One region of the Shewanella sp. GD03713 genome, then DNA from elsewhere that is predicted to be linked to it. Evidence: predicted binding sites of a transcription regulator. Region 1 holds the regulator's gene; each other region holds the start of a gene.
What was found. Region 1 encodes FliA, which starts transcription of late flagellar genes. Its sites were predicted from a motif close to CTAAAGNTNNNNNNNNNNNNGCCGATA; they were not measured.

Region 2: a site for FliA is predicted at 1,679-1,705, ahead of N5E87_RS11205 (VC2046/SO_2500 family protein). Genes of this name have one in related genera too.
Region 3: a site for FliA is predicted at 2,663-2,689, ahead of pomA (flagellar motor protein PomA). Genes of this name have one in related genera too.

What each region holds. Positions count from the first base shown of each region.
Region 1 covers NZ_JAOCIW010000001.1:1,499,978-1,504,789, reverse strand. The annotation lists gene N5E87_RS06740 (chemotaxis protein CheA) at 1-1,932, opposite strand, end outside; gene N5E87_RS06735 (protein phosphatase CheZ) at 1,948-2,685, opposite strand; gene cheY (chemotaxis response regulator CheY) at 2,699-3,082, opposite strand; gene N5E87_RS06725 (RNA polymerase sigma factor FliA) at 3,130-3,843, opposite strand; gene N5E87_RS06720 (MinD/ParA family protein) at 3,836-4,717, opposite strand; gene flhF (flagellar biosynthesis protein FlhF) at 4,722-4,812, opposite strand, start outside.
Region 2 covers NZ_JAOCIW010000001.1:2,528,385-2,533,196, reverse strand. The annotation lists gene queE (7-carboxy-7-deazaguanine synthase QueE) at 1-432, shown strand, start outside; partial or broken gene tnpA (IS200/IS605 family transposase) at 606-1,006, shown strand; tRNA gene N5E87_RS11220 (tRNA-Tyr) at 1,191-1,275, opposite strand; tRNA gene N5E87_RS11215 (tRNA-Tyr) at 1,406-1,490, opposite strand; tRNA gene N5E87_RS11210 (tRNA-Tyr) at 1,530-1,614, opposite strand; gene N5E87_RS11205 (VC2046/SO_2500 family protein) at 1,740-2,228, shown strand; gene N5E87_RS11200 (DUF406 family protein) at 2,467-2,754, shown strand; gene N5E87_RS11195 (EAL domain-containing protein) at 2,943-4,812, shown strand, end outside.
Region 3 covers NZ_JAOCIW010000001.1:3,358,317-3,363,128, forward strand. The annotation lists gene thiI (tRNA uracil 4-sulfurtransferase ThiI) at 1-596, opposite strand, end outside; gene N5E87_RS14805 (flagellar motor protein MotB) at 813-1,733, opposite strand; gene pomA (flagellar motor protein PomA) at 1,737-2,504, opposite strand; gene xseB (exodeoxyribonuclease VII small subunit) at 2,819-3,058, shown strand; gene ispA ((2E,6E)-farnesyl diphosphate synthase) at 3,061-3,942, shown strand; gene dxs (1-deoxy-D-xylulose-5-phosphate synthase) at 3,964-4,812, shown strand, end outside.

The sequences.
Region 1 (4,812 bases):
GAAAATCTCATTCACACTGGATAAAGGCAACGCAAACACCTGCTTGGCAACGTCCACCATTAAGGTAGGCATAATCGCCAAGGTCAGCGGCACTTTAATCTCAAGTACGGTGCCCTTGCCTTTCATCGAGTCGATATGCACGGTTCCGTTAAGTTGGGTAATACGGGTTTTCACCACGTCCATCCCAACACCACGGCCGGAAATATCTGAAATCTCCACTTTCGTCGAGAAGCCAGGCGCAAAAATCAGGTTATAAGCTTCGCTGTCGGTCATCCGCGCCGCGGTATCCTCATCGAGTACCCCACGCTTGATGGCAATTTGCTTCAACTTTTCAGGATCCATACCCGCGCCATCGTCTTCAATTTTCAGCAGGATATGATCACCCTCTTGGCTTGCAGACAGAGTGATGGTGCCTGTTCTAGGTTTGCCGCTGGCCTCACGATCATTAGGCATCTCAATGCCATGATCTACTGAGTTACGCACTAAGTGCACTAACGGATCGGCAAGCGCCTCGACTAAGTTTTTATCGAGGTCCGTCTCTTCGCCCACGAGGACTAAATCAATTTCTTTATTCAGAGTACGAGCTAAATCGCGTACAACCCGAGGGAAGCGACCAAAGACTTTCTTGATGGGTTGCATACGCGTTTTCATCACCGCGCCCTGCAAATCCGCTGTCACCAAGTCTAAATTCGCTAGCGCCTTAGACATTTCTTCGTCATCACGACTAATACCTAAGCTCAATAAGCGGTTACGCACTAACACTAACTCGCCGACCATGTTCATGATTTGGTCGAGCCGGGCGGTATCGACGCGAACAGTTGTCTCGCCCTGAGGTACGTTAGCAGACGCTGCTGCCGCTGCTTTAGCAGGGGCTTTTTCAGCAACCGCCACATCAGTTTTGGCTTTTACCGCAGGAGGTGTTGCTGGTGTAGCAACACTGGCTTTGGGAGCGGCAGGAGTTGAAGGCGCTGCGGCACTTGGAGGCGCTTTAGCGGGCTCGGTTTTAGCTGGAGCAGATTCGGCTTTCGCAGTCACTTTTGCAGGTGCACCGCCTTTACCGTGTAACTCATCGAGGAGACGCTCGAACTCATCTTCAGTGATTTCGTCCGAATCAACAGCTGGAGCGGCAGGCTTTGGTGCAGCGACAACTGCTTCAACTTTTGGCTTGGCAGGCTCTTCCACTTTACCTTTAAACTTGCCAGAACCGTGCAGCTCATCGAGCAGCGCTTCAAACTCGTCATCGGTGATATCATCGCTTGCGCTTGCAGATGTCGCTTGAGGCTTATTTTGCACAGCAGGGGCAGCATCGGCTTGTGGAGCAGAAACTCCGGGACCTTTTCCGGCGCCGTGCAACGCATCGAGTAATGCTTCAAACTCCGCTTCATCGATTTCATCGATACTGGAATCTGAAAGCTCTGATTTCTCAATCGGCATTTCTTCAACGGCGGCAACTTCAACCACTGTTTCTATGACAGGTTCGGGCTCAGGTTCTGGCAATGGTTCAACTTCGGCACTACTTTGACCTGACTCGGAAGGAAGCGGCTCACCGGAGCTGAGCATTTTCAATTTAGCCAATAATGCAGGATCTGCTGGGTCTTGTTGCTCGCCTTGTTGGGTTTGAGCAAACATAGTGTTAATCGCATCGACAGCCTGAAGAATGATGTCCATTAACTCTGCGGAGACACTGCGCTTGCCAGTGCGTAATAAATCGAAGGTGTTTTCTGCTTCGTGACAGACATCCACCATGGGAGTGAGACTAAGGAAACCCGCACCGCCCTTTACAGTATGAAACCCCCTGAAAATGGCATTTAGCAAGTTAGTATCATCAGGATTGTTTTCAAGCGCGACCAGCTGCTCTTGCAGCAACTCAAGAATTTCGCCCGCTTCAATTAAAAAGTCCTGGAGTATCTCTTCATCTACATCAAAGGCCATCAAATTGACTCCCAGTTAGAAACCCAGACTCGACAGCAGATCATCGACTTCATCTTGACCGGTAACGACGTCTTGACGAAGCTCGGCATTCATTATCGGTCCTTCAGCTTCAATATTATTTTTCTGAGTAATCTGACTCTCAATCACGGGTTGCTCACCAAATACTGTCAGCATAGACACCAGATTACTTTCAACTTCCATCACTAGATCGATCACCCGCCGGATCATTTGTCCAGTCAGGTCCTGAAAATCCTGCGCCATCAAAATCTGGTTGAGCAATTCGCGTAAGCGATTGGAATCCAATTCGCTACGTGACATCAAATGCTGCACATTGTGGCAAAGCGCTTTAAAATCGCTCAGAGCGATTTCACGGCGCATCAATTTGTCCCAAGAAGGCATCACTTGTTGAATATTCGCCGTTAATGCATTCGCGAGCGGCAAGCACTCTTCTACCGCATCCATGGTTTTATTCGCTGCTTGCTCGGTCATGTCAATGACATAACTTAGCCGTTCCTTAGCATCGGGAATTTCGGTATTCGCAAGTTCAACCAAACGATTATCAACTTGGAAATCCATTAATGCGCTGTGAAGTTGCCTTGTAAGTTTACCAACTTCATCAAAGAGCTCCCGTTGAAGTGGAGCCGCGAGTTCCCTAAATAAATCATCTGCTTGAGCTTGTTCATTTGCGCTTAATAGTTCAACTAAACGCTGAGCCTTCTCGAGCGTAATGAGCCCTGATGTTTGTGACTTCATAGCTCATCCCTGCTTAAGCGAGTCGTTCGAATATTTTATCTAACTTCTCTTTAAGTGTTGCTGCGGTAAAAGGTTTAACCACATAGCCGTTAACACCGGCTTGTGCGGCAGCAATAATTTGTTCACGTTTTGCTTCAGCGGTAACCATTAATACGGGTAAATGCTTAAGGGAATCGTCAGCCCGAATAGCCTTCAGCAAATCAATACCCTGCATACCTGGCATGTTCCAGTCTGTCACGACAAAATCAAAGTCGCCCTTTTGTAACATAGGCAGCGCAGTTGAGCCGTCGTCTGCTTCTTGGGTATTGTTAAAGCCCAAGTCTCGCAACAAGTTCTTGATGATACGTCTCATTGTCGAAAAGTCATCAACGATGAGAATCTTCATATTCTTGTCCAAGGTTTCCTCCGGTGAGCCGACATTCTGTGCTCAATAAATAATTATACTTATGTCCAATGCTTGAGTTTGCCTTTGAGCCGCAACATTGCCTGACTTAATATCTGGCTAACTCGCGATTCACTTACCTCAAGAATGGCGCCAATTTCTTTTAAATTCAATGCTTCATCGTAGTATAACGATAGCACTAGCGCATCTCTTTCGGGCAATAATTTTATCGCCTCAACTAGTGCTGAATGAAACTGGGTTTCTGCTAACGCTTCATATGTACCATCACTGACATTATCGCTCGAAGTGAGTATATCCTGCGATACGCCTAAGTCTTCTATCCCTATGATTTTACCAACAGAAACATCGTTAAGAATATGATGGTACTCATCGAGCGTCATATCAAGTTTTTCTGCAATTTCTGTGTCGCGTGCATCACGACCCAAAACTTGCTCCAACTCATCAATGGCTTGAGCAACTCGACGATTATTTCGATGAACAGAGCGGGGAACCCAGTCGCCACGACGGATCTCATCCAACATGGCGCCACGGATCCGTATGCCGGCGAAGGTTTCAAACTTTGCACCTTTGCCACCATCAAACTTGGATGATGCTTCTAATAACCCCATCATCCCCGCTTGAAGCAAGTCATCGAGCTGCACTGAGGCAGGTAATCTGGCGAGCAAGTGATGTGCAATTCTTTTAACCAACGGTGCATACTGTTCAACGATTGACGTTTTACTGTCTAAACAAGTATACGCTGCGGCTTTATTCACTCGTTTTTTCCTCTTGAAAATCTGGTCGCTGAACTAAACGCTCAACGAAAAACTCCAAATGCCCACCAGGTTGCTGTGGTACTGGCCAGCTCATGATTTTATTCGCTAGGCCATGGTACGCAATCGCAGCTGGAGACTTAGGATAAGCCTCAACCACTAACTTTTGTTTACGCACTGATTTGCGAAGGTTTTCATCAAACGGAATGGTCGCAACCAGTTCGAGTGCCACGTCCAAGAATCTGTCGGTCACTTTACTGAGTTTAGCAAACAATTCCATACCTTCGCGCAAACTGCGCACCATATTAGCAACAATTTTAAAGCGGAAAACGCCGTGTTCACGGCTGAGAATTTTGATTAACGCATAGGCGTCAGTGATAGAGGTTGGCTCGTCACAAACAACCACCAACACATCCTGTGACGCGCGAGAGAAACTGAGTACCATGTCAGAAATCCCCGCGGCAGTATCCACGATGAGGATATCAAACTGGGTGCGCATCTCACTGAAAGCACGAATTAAGCCCGCATGTTGCGCAGGGCTCAACTCTACCATGCCTTGAGTTCCTGAGGTCGCAGGGACAATGCCAATGCCCTTAGGTCCGCGGACGATAATATCATCCAGCTCAGCATCGCCAGAGAGTACATGGGACAGGTTACGTTCAGCACGGATCCCTAACATGACATCGACGTTTGCTAAGCCTAGGTCGGCATCAAGCACTAAGACACGCTTGCCCTTTTCGGCTAATGCTACTGCGGTATTGATAGACACGCTGGTTTTACCCACGCCACCTTTACCACCCGTAACCGCGATTACTTTCACTTTTTCGTTATAGGGTTGATTCATCATACGTAAACCACTTGCTTGATCCAGGGTCATAACTCTACTCAAATGCACAGGTCATATTATCTGACCACGCTGTGTCTGGTAACGATTGTTGTTCAGTGTTTTCTAAGGCCGCTAACGCCTGCTCT
Region 2 (4,812 bases), 1.0 Mb from region 1:
AACGCTAAGGGATACACGGCGCGCCATGTGGTGATCACAGGTGGTGAGCCTTGTATGTACGATCTGAATGAACTAACTCACACGCTTCATGCTGCCGGTTTTACCACTCAAATCGAGACCAGTGGCACCTTTGAGGTGAAGTGCGATGCTGATACTTGGGTGACTGTCTCGCCCAAGATCAATATGAAAGGTGGCTATAAGGTGTTAGCGCAGGCCTTGATCCGCGCCAACGAGATTAAGCACCCGATAGCGACCGAAAATCATATCGACGAACTCGATGAGTTACTCAAAGGGATTGATGTGTCAGCGAAAACGATTTGTCTGCAACCGATCAGCCAAAAACCAAGGGCGACGGAATTAGCCATGAAGGTGTGTATTGCCCGCAACTGGCGTTTATCGATTCAGACCCATAAGTACTTGAATATCGATTAATCGCCACTTAGCGCTATGCACTTTTCTTTAACGCTCCGAATGGGGCGTTTTTTATTTTTAGCCCAAAACCACCTACTTCAGTAGGTGGTTATCATCATTTGAGGCTTTGCCTGTATACCTACCCATGTTAAATGCATATTTGATTTTTAGCGAAGTCAAAAGAGGCAAATAACATGAGTAGATACGAGCAAGCATCGCATGTGTTCTGGCGATGTCAATATCATATAGTCTGGACACCAAAGTACCGCTTTCGGATATTGAAAGGTAATGTCGGAAAAGAGGTTTATCGATGCATTCAGGTTTATTGCCATCAAATGGGATGCATAGTCATGGAGCTAAATGTTCAAGTTGACCATGTCCATTTAGTGGTGAAGGTACCTCCGAAGATATCTATATCGAATTTAATGGGGGCGTTAAAAGGTAAGATAGCGTTGAAAATATTCAGTAAATTTCCTTACCTACGCAAGAATAAACTTTGGGGAAATCATTTTTGGCAGAGAGGATACTTCGTCGATTCGTTAGGCATCAAGAGAAAGTAGAGCGGCAAGAGCAGGGTCAACTTGCTCTTGAATAAAGGCCCCCTTTTAGGGGGTTAAAACAAAGCCACCTTCTTCAGAAGGTGGATTCTTTACCAGCAAAATCTATCGATTAAAGACAATCGTTTTAAGTAAGCGATAAAAAATAACTTTGGATAAGCTGGAGTGCTAGAAAGAAAACTTGGGGAATAAAGCGGTGTAAAGAGTGATATGAGAAAGAAGTGGTGGAGGGAGAAGGATTCGAACCTTCGAAGGCGGAGCCGTCAGATTTACAGTCTGATCCCTTTGGCCACTCGGGAACCCCTCCACATATTTTCTTCAACTTTTAAGTCCGACTCATCGAGTCTGATTTTAAAGTTATCTTAAATCTTGGCCGGATTTAAGGGTAAAGCAAGTGTACAGTGAACTAACGATTGACGAACCAAATAAGATAAAAGTGGTGGAGGGAGAAGGATTCGAACCTTCGAAGGCGGAGCCGTCAGATTTACAGTCTGATCCCTTTGGCCACTCGGGAACCCCTCCACGAGTATCTTTTATAGCATCGCTAATTGTTAGTGCAAATGGTGGAGGGAGAAGGATTCGAACCTTCGAAGGCGGAGCCGTCAGATTTACAGTCTGATCTCTTTGGCCACTCGGGAACCCCTCCTCAATTGCGGCCGCCATAGTAGTCAGAAACGTTTGGCATGTAAAGTCTAAATATGAAAATTTTCCTAAAGTTCTGGTTCAACTGGTCGATTAACTAACAACGAGTTGTTTTAATGATGTTTTTTTATGCAGATCGATGTTCCTTTAATCAACGAAGCCCAAATTGGCTCCCGCTTAAATGCGGCAATCGAACACAACAGGCGAGGAGAGTTCGCCCTGTTGCTGTCGCTATTGTCTGCAGACGCGAGGGACATGGCGCAGTTTCAATGGCAAAAAGAGCTCGATAATGCAGAAAAATTACAACGTCAGTTTGAGTTACCCCCAAAGCAAGCGCTTGTGGCGGATTTATCGACGGATAACAAGGTTACCGACAACAGTGCTGTTTTTGCTGAGCAAGGGGCGAGGGCGTTTCAACTGCAACAGGCATTGCGCCCAGAGGCATTAGTGATCCGCGGTGGTGAGCCTATCGCGATGGCCGAAGCCTTAAGCAATTGCGATCTCACCACACGTCTGCGCCAACGTGGCCAGTTGCCATCCCCGAAAATGGACGTCATGCATTTTGCCGATCAACTGGCGATTCAACGTAACTTAGTGCCGTTATTGGCCAGCGCCTAACGAGTATGTCGTCTTGCTTTCTAGTCGCTATCGGGCGGTTAAGCAAGATGCTGTCTTTAAAAGCACAGGTTGGGATTAAAGGAACTTGTTGGCCAAATAGCCGTCAACTGTGTCGATGCACAATAATAAGCGTGAGCTAAAGCTGAGTCTCTGCCGCCACTGTTACCTATAATAAGGCGTTAATGATGCTGGTTTAAGTTGATGCATCACCCTTACAGCGATTAGAGAGGAAAAACAGATGAAAGGTATCATTGCAGGACAAGCGGCTACCGTAAACGACACTTGCACCGATTGCGGCAGTTTTGTGGATATTGGCGCTGTGATTGACGAGCAGGATACAGTGCTGGAGTTATCCTTCGCGGGTGCAGAGGCTGAGGTCGAAGCGACTAAGATGTTGGAGCGGGCTCAAGCGCGTTTTAGCCAAACCCAAGGGAATATTGTGCATGATGAAGCGGGTGTTACCCTCAAGCTGGTCTTCGATGTGAGTGTCGAGAAAATGATTTTCCAATTAGAGAATGGCCTATGATGCAAGCGACCGTGAAGTCCGTTAGCGTTAATTTGTAATAAAGTGTGGCCGATGTTGCTGTTTTAAATGTAGATAGTGTAATCTGCATCAACAAAAATAAAGATAAATAGGCTCTATTAACACGCTTCTTTAGTGTGTTAGTCGCAGCAGTACCGTTTTACCCAACACGAAGTTTTGTAGGAATCAGAGTGAAGCGACGTCAGCATCAGCATTTATTAGAGTCTTTAGTGCATTCCACGGCTAAACAGCAGGGTGATTTTACTAAGACCGCAGAGTTAGCCACTGAGCTACTTTGCCAAAATTTAGCCGTTTCTCTGGTGTCGGTTTGGATTTTTTCCGCCGACCAATCGAGCCAATCCCTAGTGGCGCAATTTGGCGCTATGCCCCTACAAGACACTCATCGTCCTTCGCAGTTGCAGACGCTGCCACGCTATTTAGATGAACTCAAAAATCATCGCCATATCGATGCGAGTAATACGCTTATCGATCCGCGTTTGACAGAGTTAGTCGATAACTATTTTATCCCTCGGCAAATTTTATCTAGCCTCGAGATTGGCATTCGCATTAATGGCCATCTCGAAGGGGTGCTTTGCCTCGAGCGAGCGCAACTGACTCACCATTGGCACGACAGCGAAATTCACCTTGCCTGCCAAATGGCCGATCAACTGGCCCTCACGCTGGCCACCAAACATACCTACGATAAAGAAGAGCGCTTAAGCCTGTTTCGCTGTGCCACCGAGCAGTCTCGCCAGATGAGCATGCTGATTAACCTGCACACCGAAAAAGTGGAATACGTGAACCAAGCCCACGAGGAGATCACTGGCTTAGCGCGTGAAAAAAGCATAGGCACCAATTTACGCGAGTTAAGTTTCTTTAAGCAGCACAGTGAATTAGCCGAGCAGACCTTGGCTAAAATTTTCAGAGGCGAGCAGGCTAAAGGCGAAGTGCAATTTAATCGAGCCGATGGCAGTCGCTACTGGCTCAAGTATGTGGTCAGCCAATTTATCACCGATCGCGGCAATCATTACGCCTTAGTCTCCGGCGAAGAAAGCACAGATGAGCACAACTATAAGGCGGAGCTTGAGCGTTTAGCTTGGCGTTGTAGCCTCACTGGGCTGAATAATCGTAGTCACTTCAATCGCGTATTGGAGCGCACCACTAATGGATTGTTGCTGTTGGTCGATTTAGTCGCCTTTAAACGTTTCAACGATACCTATGGCCACGAAAATGGCGACAGCTTGCTGATTGAAATTGGCCGGCGCTTAAAACATTTTTCGGAAATTAATAAGGCAACCGAAATTGCCCGCGTCGGTAGCGACGAGTTTGCCGTGTTGCTCACCGATGATAACGCGGTTTACGATCTGGATTATTTCAGTACCCGCCTATATCAGCATTTAGCCATGCCGATTTTAATCGGTCGTGAGCAAATCGAACCTAAACCCGCACTGGCGGTTGTCGATATCGCCTCGGTGGCCAATCTGTTTGCGCCGCTGACCTGCGCCGATATTGCGGTGCAATACGCAAAGAAGAAAAAGGGTACAGCTATTCAAGTGTTTAACAGCACCTTGCTCAGTGCCTTTAAGGAAGATGCGCAAATCGAGCGTGATTTACATAGCGCGATTCGCGGTCGTCAATTCGAACTTTATTATCAGCCCTTACGGGATCTGGAGCAGAAAACCTATATCGGTGCCGAAGCCCTGATCCGTTGGCATCACCCGAAAAAAGGTGTGCTGTATCCCGGCGCCTTTATCGATATTGCCGAGCAATCTGGGATGATAAATGCCATTGGCAGTTGGGTGCTGGAGGCCGCGTGCCGACAATTGAATATATGGCAGCACCATAATGCCGATTTAAGCATGCATGTTAACGTGTCGGCGCGGCAGTTTTTTAGCGGAAACCTGTATGAGCAAGTCTGGCAACTGCTGACGCGCTATCGTTTAAAGCCTAAAACCCTGATCCTTGAGATCACCGAGACGGAATTGATGGGCGACATTCGCCATGCCACGCTCTTATGTCAGGAATTGGCAGAGCTGGGTGTGGGGCTGGCCATAGATGACT
Region 3 (4,812 bases), 1.9 Mb from region 1:
AATTGGTAGCTCGACACGCCAGAGTCAAAACCGCCCGAAATCAAGGACAACACATCTTCCTGTGTCGCCATTGGGAAACCGCCTAAGCCTTCGATACGCTTGGTCACCATATACAGTTTATCGCCCTCGATTTCGAGGTTAACTGTCACTTCTGGGTTCTTTAAACGCACACCAATCGCATCGGTAAACTGGTTTAAACCACCACCAACATAACGCTCAACTTCGATAGAGTTAAAATCGTGGGAGCCAGTACGTTTGACGCGCACACAAAAGGTTTTACCGGCAATTTGGTCACGATATACGGGTAAAACTTGCTGGTAGATATCATCAACTGAGGTAAAGCTGTATTCATCCACTTGCACCACATGGGCGATCCCAGGAATACAGGCTAAACGCTCACCAAAGGCCTGAGCTAATTCAGGTTTATCATTTGGCACCTTTACCCAAATACGGTCCCATTGACGTTGCACTTTGGCATCTTCATCAACTTTTTTGAGCACGTTACGGATGTTGGTTTCAAGCATTTTGGTGAAGCGCATGCGCACGGGCTTGCTCTTCATCATGATTTCTGGATACAGCTTTACAATAAACTTCATGGGATTTCCGCGGGCAATTTTGTAAACAGCAAAATTGGTTAAAAGAATAATCGCCGGATTATAACAAACTCACGGCGATTGGCGCACCTGTTTCCACACTCGGACTGCTCGTGGCGTGCGCTTATGCACAGTTGAACTTATAGTCAAAAAATCACAAATAAAAAAGCCGTGAGCAAGTCACGGCGTTTTTATCGAATCACAGGTTTGGATTAAAAGCTATTTACCTACTTGAATTTCTTCGGATTCTTTGGCTTTACCCTGTTCAATGGCAATCTCAACTCGACGATTTCGTGCGCGATTTTCAGGTGAGTCATTGGGCACGATTGGATTATTCGACGCCATACCGACCACTTTCATCCGCTTAGGATCGAAGCCCTTCACTTGCAGCAGCACATCGGCCACCGCCACAGCACGTTTGCTGGAGAGATCCCAATTCGAGCTATAGAGCTCATCACTTATCTGCATATCATCGGTGTAACCCGATACCGTGATGATCCCCGGCACATCTTTTAGCAATTCACCGACCGAGCGCACCACGGGTTTAAATCGCGGCTGCAGGAAGCCAGATCCTGAGGCAAACGAGCCCTTCTCACGGATACGGATAATGATTTGCTGCCCAAGTGACTCAATTTCGATCGCCCCATCGGTGATCTCATTATTGAGTTCCTGTGCCATTTTCTTCACTTGCTGATTGATTTTATCCTGCGCCGCCGCGGCTTCGGCTTTTACCGCATCCGCCGTTTCTTGGGCCGTCGCCGAGGCTTCACCGCCCCGCTGCGAACCATTTTGCTGCTGCACACCACCCGCGCTATCGTCTTCGCCCGCTTGATAATCCAATACGGGCTCGGTCATTTCGTTGGTTTGTTGGTTAATGATTTCAATCGGCGTGGGATCGGGACGACCAGGACGAAACTCCAATGCGATCACAGACGTCCCCTTAGGAATGTCTTTGACTTCGACCTTGTTTTGCACCCCGAAGGCATACTTCATCGAGCCTGCGATCTGCTTAAACTTCATCACGTCCATTTCGGAGAATGACAGCAGCAGCACGAAGAAACACATCAAGAGGGACATCAAATCGGCAAATGTTGCCAACCAGAGCGGCGCTCCGGGCGGTGGACAGTTGCACTTAGCCATGGGCTACTCTCCGTCCGTTGTATCGATTTTCCGCTGTTTTTCAGCAAGATAATTCTTCAAGAAACCTTCAATCACCCGTGGGTTTTGGCCATCTTGAATGGCTAATACCGCATCCATAATCAGGTTGCGGTTAAGCATTTCTTCACCCATGCGTAGGGTGAGTTTATCGGCAATGGGAATACACACCATGTTGGCGACCACGGCGCCGTACAGCGTCGTTAACAAGGCCACCGCCATCGACGGACCAATCGATTTAGGATCTGACATGTTGGATAACATCGCCACCAAGCCCACTAAGGTACCAATCATCCCCATCGCGGGGCCAACGTCACCAAAGGCCCTAAAAATCGCAATGCCGTTGCGATGGCGCTCTTCTGTAAGGGCTATGTCTTTTTCAAGTGCGGCGCGCACCACTTCACCATCGTGACCATCGACCAACATATCGACGGCTTTTTGCATAAAACTGTTGGAAATTTGCGCTTCTTCGAGGGCAAGGAATCCGCCTTTACGGGCAGCATCCGCCATAGTCACGGACTGCTCGATAAGATCTTCAGGCTTATCAATCTTAAACATAAAGGCTTTGACGGCGATTTTTACCGCCCCCAAAAACTGCTTGAGATTGAATTTCATCATTACGACGAAGAATGAACCACCGAACACGATAAACACTGAGGGGACGTCGATAAAGATTGCCAGGCCGCCGCTGGTCATCATAGCCCAAAGGATAAAACCAAAGCCCCCGACTAGTCCTATAACTGTAGCTAAATCCACAACGGCTCCTCAATATTCGGTATAAACGACATGATACTGACTCTATTCGCAAAATAATACAAAATGTCATCCGCATAGGGATTACACTTTGGTTTTAACCTGAGCCTTACTCTATGATGTCAAAGGATGATTATAAGCATAATGCTATTATTGTCATTTATCGGACAAGCACTAAGCAAGTTTAGCGACAATTTCTATTTTCTGAAAAAAATTCAGCAACAAAGCGTGCTATTGAGCAAATATCCGTCGACTGAATTTGACCCTTGAGTCGCCCTGATATACCTTGTGTCCGCTCTTTCAAAGGAATTATTAACGTGGCGAAGAAACCCGAAAATCTCAGTTTTGAAGAATCCCTTGGTGAACTCGAGCGCATCGTTGCCGAATTAGAACAGGGCGATGTCTCTCTGGATGATGCGTTAAAACAATTTGAACGTGGCATCAATCTGGTGCGTAACAGCCAAGCAAAACTCGAGCAAGCTCAGCAAAAAGTGGCCATTTTACTCAAGCAGGATGAAAATGCGCCCCTCTCTCCCTATGCCGTTGAGGGCGAATAAGCGTGTTAGTCAATGCAATAAAAGAATATCAACTACGGGTTGATGACCAATTAAAACAACGTTTCAGCACACTCGAAGACACTGCGCCACAATTAAAGGCCGCCATGACCCACGGCGCGCTGTTAGGCGGTAAACGTATTCGTCCCTTCTTGGTTTACAGTGTGGGACAAATGTTTGGCGTGTCGCTTGAAAAGCTCGACGCCTGCGCCGCCGCCATTGAGTGTATTCATGCTTATTCGTTAATTCATGACGATTTACCCGCCATGGACGATGACGACCTTCGTCGTGGTCAGCCCACAGTGCATATCGCCTTCGATGAGGCGACCGCCATCCTTGCTGGGGATGCTCTGCAAACCTTAGCCTTTGAAATTGTTACCGAAGCAGTACCAGGGATCAGCAGCGAGCAACATATCGCCATGGTGAGAGCGCTGGCGAAAGCCTCGGGTTACCGTGGTATGTGCGGCGGCCAAGCGATTGACTTAGCCTCAACCGATAAGCTCATCGACCTTAAGGCCCTAACTCAACTCCACAATATGAAAACGGGCGCCCTTATCAGCTGCGCCGTTGAGTTAGCCTTGATTGCCGCTAATGCGCCAAAAGATGAATATCAGACTATGATGGAATTTGCCCATGCGGTAGGACTTGCCTTCCAAGTGCAAGACGATATTCTGGACATCATTGCCACCACGGAAGAACTCGGCAAACCCCAAGGCTCTGACGCCGAGTCCAATAAGAGTACTTTTCCGCAACTACTTGGACTGCAAGGCGCCAAAGATACCGCCGCGCAACTGATCCAAGAGGCACTATCAGCGCTGGCTAAATTGCCATACAATAGCCAGTTAATCGCAGACTTCGCCCGCTATATCATTGAGCGAAGAATATAATAAGAGACGAAGTATCTCGCTATGAGTTTGGACATTTCACAGTTTCCCGTGTTGGCTCAGGCCAACACTCCTAATGAACTCCGCCAGCTTCCTCAGGCCCTGTTACCTCAATTGGCCGATGAGTTGCGGGAGTTTCTTCTTAAGTCCGTTGGCATGTCCAGCGGACATTTTGCCTCTGGACTCGGCACAGTCGAACTGACTGTTGCCCTGCATTATGTCTATAACACCCCGTTTGATCGTTTGATTTGGGACGTTGGCCACCAAGCCTATCCCCATAAAATCCTCACCGGTCGCCGCCACAGAATGCACACCATTAGGCAAAAGAACGGTTTACACCCTTTCCCTTGGCGGGAAGAAAGTGAATACGACACCTTTAGCGTCGGACACTCAGGCACATCCATCAGTGCCGCATTAGCCATGGCCGTTGCCGCCGAAAAAGAACAGGCAGGACGTAAAGTGGTCGCCGTCATTGGCGATGGCGCCATGACGGGCGGTATGGTGTTCGAGGCCATGAATCACGCGGGTGATTTGCACAACGATATGCTGATGGTGCTGAACGATAACGAAATGTCGATTTCAGAAAACGTCGGCGCGCTCAACAATCACTTAGCGCAACTGATGTCGGGCCGCCTCTACACCACGATTCGTGAAAGCAGCAAGAAAGTGCTCAAGGGCATGCCTGTCATCAAAGAAATGGCCAAGCGCACCGAAGAACACCTTAAAGGCATGGTCGTGCCTGGCACTCTGTTTGAAGAGTTAGGCTTTAACTATATCGGCCCGATCGATGGCCACGATGTCGACGCCCTAGTGGAAACCCTGCGCAATATGCGCTCTCTAAAGGGCCCACAAGTACTGCACATCATGACCAAA